2 regions of the Staphylococcus sp. mip270_02 genome follow, and region 2 is predicted to be linked to the other one. Evidence: riboswitches for the same ligand, from Rfam matches in the RefSeq annotation. Region 2 holds a riboswitch; the other holds the start of a gene.
The links. Region 2 has a riboswitch for thiamine pyrophosphate ahead of ACW5YJ_RS10810 (ECF transporter S component). Riboswitches for the same ligand answer to the same signal wherever they lie in the genome.

Region 1 (3,221 bases), 1.0 Mb from region 2:
ATTTATAAAAATTTTACCGGCTTTATAAATAGACGCTTCATCCTCTATCGTCAATCCAGTGATTTCTTCTGCTTCAGGTAAATTTGGCGTTGCGACTGTAGCTAAAGGTAATAAAATATTTTGCAAATCCTTTTTAGCATCATCGTCCATCAATGAATCTCCACTTTTTGCTAGCATAACTGGATCTATAACATATGGTATATCAGGATACGTTACTAAATACTCTTGAATAACTTTCATCATATCTTTTGATGCAATCATCCCTGTTTTAATTGCATGTGGTAACTCATCATCAAAAACACTGCTAAGTTGTTCAGATAACCATTGTGTTTCTAAATTGTGTATATGTTGTACGCCTTTCGTATTTTGAGCTACAATACTCGTTATAGTGGCCATCCCGTACACGCCACAAGCATGAAAAGATTTTAAATCTGCCATTACACCGGCACCACCAGTTGGGTCAGTACCTGCAATGGTTAAAGCAATTTTTGGTTTTTTCATTCTATTCCCCTCCATATAACCAATCTTCTTCAATATATGACATATTAAAGAAATTACGTTCATGAATTGTACTTTGTAAAAAACACATTTTTATTTCATGCTTTTCATCCACAGTACATGCTTCAGTTAATTTATTCAATAATTTATCAAATACATCAACCAATTCATCCATTTCAGTGCTATAAAAATCGAACCATTTTGCTAATATCGAATCTCTATTTAATTGATTATCTTCTAATGCACGTTGAGCAATAGCTTGATAAACATAAGGACAAGGTGCCATAGCAGCAATCGTATATGCTGCATTTTCCTTTGCATACGCATTAAAATACATATGCTTAATGTAATGGTCACCACTTGGTGGCCATACTTTTTCACTTACAATATCATCATAATTTTCTCCAACATATTCAGCTAATATTTCATGTGCTGCCACTTCACCATCAACAATAAACTGAATTTGTTCCACTAAAAATTTCACGTCTTCTAATTTATTCATTTTTGGAATAAGCAATGCATATATATTAGCAAATTCCTTTAGATACGATGCGTCGGCACGTAAATAAAATTTTGTTGCCTCAATAGGTAAATTACCGTTCAACATTTCTTGAATAAATGGATCATTATAAATATCATCTATAATATTTTGTGATTCTTTCTTTAACGTTTCTGAAAATAACAAATGATTTCCTCCTATAAATAAAAACTACATTCCAACTAGGAACGTAGTTAATTAATAGAAAGGTATAGCAATTTAACTATAATTAAACTACTTTCCTACGTTGGTATTAACCAAATCAGGTTGTAAGGGTCTGATGTAAATCATCTCAGCCAAAAGGCTCCCCTAGTAGATTTTTATATATTATATTTATCTAAAACATATCAAAGTATACCACCTATTGCAATAAAACAGTTTATATAAAACGAAGGTGTAAAATTATATTAAGTTAAAATGATTTCATTAGATTAATTACTCCCCTAGAAATATGACTATTTTATAAATCATATTAATCTTTAACTTTATACACTCTACTAGCGTGTTTTCTATACGCTAAAAAGCCCTCGACATATAGTTATGTCGAGGGCTTTAATAAGATACTTTATTTGGGTACTGTTAAATTATGCAGTTACCCATTGTGAAGCGCCAACTTCATCATATAGTTTTTGCGCTGCAGCGTCTTGTACTGCTTCTGGTGCATTAGCAGCTGGTTGACCTTGATATTGAGCTGGTGCTACTGAATCCCATGTGCTTTGTAAGAATTGGAACTTACCTGAAGCACCTGATGATGGGTTTGTAGCATGAATATCGCCACCTGATTCACGTTGTGCAATTTGTTGTAAGTGTGCATTCACACCTGATGAACCTTCTGAAGCTTCATTTGAACTAGAAGAAGATTGTGAAGTTGCTTCTTGTTGTGGTTGTTGTGTTGTTTCTTCTTGAGGTGCTGCTTCTTGTGTTGGTTGCTCTGTAGCAGTTTGAGCTGGTTGAGCTTGCTCTTCTTGTGCATTATTATCTGTAGTTTGTTCTACTGACGTGTTTGATTCTTCGCTTGAACCTTCTCCGTAGCTCCAGCTAAAGTTTTCACCGTCTGAAGAAAAATTAAAATTTGTATTATTATATGTGAAATTAATGTCATATGCACCTTCTTGAACTGGTGCTTCGTTTAATGATTCTGGATTAGTTAGTGCTTGTTGCGCTAATTGAGCTTTGTCTACACCTTGTTCAGCAGCGTCAGCTGAATTTCCTGCTGCAAATCCTGTTACTCCAAGTCCTACTGCTAAAGTTGATGCGATTACTGTTTTTTTCATTGTAAAAAAGTCCTCCTATAAGGTAAATAAGTTATTTATGATTAATTTGCAAGTACAACTATAACATTCATAAAACTATAGTAGGTTACAGAGAAATGAAAAAACCTGTAGTTTTTTTACGATTAAATTACATATAAATATATTTTGAAATTAATTTTTTTCTACTTAAATACTACTGTGAAAGTTTTCCAGAATATTTCATCGTTATATAGTATGTAATGTAATTGTAATTTATCTGATTATTCTGGATGATTAATGCCTATATTTCTTTCCTATTTCTCAAAACTCTTTATATTTAAAAAGCTACCCCTCTTTTTTACTTATATTAAGAGGAATAGCCTGAAGAAGTATAATTGATAGTAGGATTTAATGTATATAGATTTGGGTGGGTTAATTTTGAGGTAGGTTTAAATTGGGAGTATTATACAATTTCGTATATTTCATTATCTTGTAGACTTTTTTCTTTAGTTGAATTACAAACTTGCTCTATAGGGAATATTTCATGAAATTCACTAATTTCATCTTTATTTCTCGGAGACATAAATTTAATCGTTTCGATAAAAAGTTCTGATACAAAATGCATCTGCCCTTCTTTTTCATATTTTCTTGATTGCATTTGACCAGTAATTCCCACAAGTGATCCTTTATTTAAATATAGTTCGATATTATTAGCTATTTTACCAACTGCCTTACAATATAGATAATCACAAATGGTATTTTGGTCCTTATCTCTATAATTTCTTGTTATCGCTACACACATTGTAGCTAATTTATTCCCCTCCTTCTCATAAATTTTAGGGTCTTTGGTTAATCTCCCTACTATGACAATGTTGTTAATCATATGTCACCTCCTTTATAACTTTATACTAATCATTTTCAAATCACAGGTCAAAATGCATTAATACTAGAAT
Region 2 (3,221 bases):
AATCTATCTTTTAAGAAATTCGTTAATGTCGTTAATATATAAATAATGATAATAAACATTAAGATTAGCAATGTTATCCACTCAATTACATATTGCGTTTGAGAAATCTCCCAATTGCCAGAAACGAACAATGAATTTCTATTGTTAAATTCAATTAAAGTGAAAAATAATAGCACTGCGCCACAAAACAATTCTACATATGCTGATTTTACCCATTTTGGTATTTTCATCCAATTAGGAATATCATCCTCTTGAATATCTATTTTATCTTTCCACTTTGTAATGAATTTATCCTTTTTATCTCTTACTTTTTGAATATCTACACTTCTACGTGTTTTTCTAGTAAATTCTGTTGTTTTATCTTGTAAGTTTTTCCAAGTTTCTTTCGTTTGATTCGTTACTGTGCCTTTACTTGTTCTTGATAATTCTGGTTCTTCTTCACCAAGTTCTTGCTTAGTTAATGGAAGAGATCTTCTTAAGAATAAGAAGTTCCAAATTGACATTTGACCTAATAACCACATAATTATGAAAAATGTGTTCACACTTAAAATATCAATCGGTATAATTTTATCACTATCAATTCTTCCGTATAGCACAATTTGCGTAATTAAATAACTAAAACCATAACTGAAAATAATCCAAAGATAATGGTATTTTCTATGCTCCGTATTTAACTCGTCCTTATAAACGATGTAACCAATGTGAATTGCAAATGGTATTACGAAAATAATAGCAAAAAAGCTATAAACTTGAGTCATTAATATTAACGTGATAATAAAGAATAATATACCAATAACTAAAAAGAATATTGAAATATCATAGTCGTATCTTGTTGTTCTAAATAGAGTAAAACCAAGCAAAACAACACCAATACCAAATAAAATGATTATAATGGCACTAAATACTGGGAAATTACCTATATAATTGCTTATCACTCTAATTATTTCACCAAAAAATGCGTTTATAAAATCCCATACATTATGAATATGTAAGTCAATTTTACCCTTGTTATTTAATTTATCAATTAAAGGTAAATTGATTAAAATGATGAGACCTGTGAAAAGCGAAACGATGCCTATAATATAACTATATAATATCTCAGCGTGTTTCTTCAAAAAAGACATACCATTCACCTCAAAAGTTATTATATATTAACAATTAGTTCTTGTCTTTAACAATTTAATAAATACGTCCATAGTATGATATAAATCGATGTATAGTCAACTTTCCACTTATATCATTCAATTAAACAATAAATTGATTATAACTAAGACTAAAATCTAAATCACTAGTTTTGTTTGATTTTTTTAAGTTGTGGTATATATACTTTATAGAAGTCATATACTTTAAAAGGAGTGTTTAATCTATGAGTAAAGAAGAATTAAACAAAAAAGCCGCAGAACAAGCAAAAGAAGCAGAAGATAAATTAAAAGATAAGAAAGAAACTGCTGAAGATAGTACAGAAGAAACTAAAAAGAATGTTCAAGATTCATTAGACTAAATTTTTCAATAATATAGGTTTCACATGCTTTAAAATATAAAAGTAAATCCGACAAGTGAGGCTGGGTCATAATAAATGTCCCAGCCTCACCTTTATTGTAATTTTTCAACGCCATTGCATTAGATATGTATTATATGTGTGAAGACAATATCTTCAGACGTAAATACCATATGTATTGGGATTTAATACGATTAAGATGGATGGTTGATATAAATAAAATAGCTCACTACCTTTTTATATGAGCAATTTTTAATTTGATTAAAGCGAAATAATTATTAACTTATATAGAAGTAAAGTACATATGTTATATATTAAATTTAATAGGCAGCCTTGACATTATGCCTTAAAAGTCATACATTATAGTTAAATTTAAATTAATCATTCGCACTAGGGGTGTTTTGTGACTGAGATGAGGTATACCCTCAAACCCTTTGAACCTGATCTAGATGAAACTAGCGTAGGAAAGTGTACTAATCACCTATTTTTCAGGTATTTGTATGCCTATATTTTAACGCGCAACTTTCTAGAAGGTTGTGCGTTTTTATATTAGGAGGATTTTTTATGTCAAAAGGATTAAAGCTTTCAGAAATTCTAGTGACTGTGCTAATTGCTGTTGTTTTTGCAATTATTTACAACATTTGGAATTTTGTGTATAAAGCGTTACAAGTTACAGGGTTACATTTTGAAGAATTAACATATGGCGCTTGGTTCATGGCTGCTATCGTCGCATACCTTATTATTCCTAAAGCTGGCATTGCAATATTAGCCGAATTTGCTGCTGGTGCCGGAGAAACTATTGTCATGGGTCGTTTTGATATTGCAACTATGGTCTATGCCTTATTACAAGGTTTAGCATGTGAAATTATATTTGCTATTTTCAGATATAAATCTCGTTCAGCAATGGTAGCAATGCTCGCTGGTCTCTTAGCCTCTATTTCAACATTGCCTTTAGACTTTGCTTATGGTTATTTAGGTGAAGTTGTAGGTTGGAATCTATCGTTATATATCGGATTCAGACTTATAAGCGGCGTCGTCGTTGCCGGCCTAATTTCCTACTATATAGTAAAAGCATTGGATCAAACGGGAGTAACCAAATTGTTCAGACCTGCCACAAAAAGTGACTATGATAATTTATAAGGAGCAATCACGTTGATAGCTACAAAAAATTTACGATTAAAATATCCAAACGGTAAGAAAAAGATATTTGATCATTTAACACTCCAAATCAAAGAAAACGAAAAAGTATTATTACTAGGACCATCAGGTTCTGGCAAAAGCACTTTATTAAATGTATTAAGTGGCATTGTACCAAATCTTATTGATTTACCTATTAAATATGACGAATTAATTATCGATGATTCCAGTAGTGTTATATTTCAAGATCCAGATAGTCAATTTTGTATGCCTAAAGTTGACGAAGAATTAGCATTTGTTTTAGAAAACCAACAAATCCCTCGTCACGAAATGGATAAACGTATAGATAATGCATTAAAAGCCGTAGATTTAAAAGTTGATAAAAACCAATACATTAATCAGCTAAGTGGCGGTATGAAACAAAAATTAGCAATTGCCGAAACGATATTACAACAGTCGAAAACCTTGTTTTTAGATGAACCTACTGCAATGTTGGATGTTGAATCGACTGCAGAATTATGGGGAAAAATTAAAGCTCTTTGGCAAGATAAAACAGTAATCATTGTCGAACATAAAGTGAATCATA

Region 1: linked by a shared signal. The riboswitch ahead of tenA (thiaminase II) and the one ahead of ACW5YJ_RS10810 (ECF transporter S component) in region 2 are both predicted to bind thiamine pyrophosphate.

The regions. Positions count from the first base shown of each region.
Region 1 is NZ_CM132934.1:1,283,472-1,286,692, reverse strand. Features, by position in the region: gene thiD (bifunctional hydroxymethylpyrimidine kinase/phosphomethylpyrimidine kinase) at 1-501, opposite strand, end outside; gene tenA (thiaminase II) at 503-1,183, opposite strand; TPP riboswitch at 1,259-1,357, opposite strand; gene ACW5YJ_RS05865 (transglycosylase family protein) at 1,621-2,310, opposite strand; gene ACW5YJ_RS05860 (single-stranded DNA-binding protein) at 2,732-3,151, opposite strand.
Region 2 is NZ_CM132934.1:2,282,187-2,285,407, forward strand. Features, by position in the region: gene auxA (lipoteichoic acid stability factor AuxA) at 1-1,124, opposite strand, end outside; gene graF (glycopeptide resistance-associated protein GraF) at 1,367-1,501, shown strand; TPP riboswitch at 1,881-1,982, shown strand; gene ACW5YJ_RS10810 (ECF transporter S component) at 2,063-2,638, shown strand; gene ACW5YJ_RS10815 (ABC transporter ATP-binding protein) at 2,651-3,221, shown strand, end outside.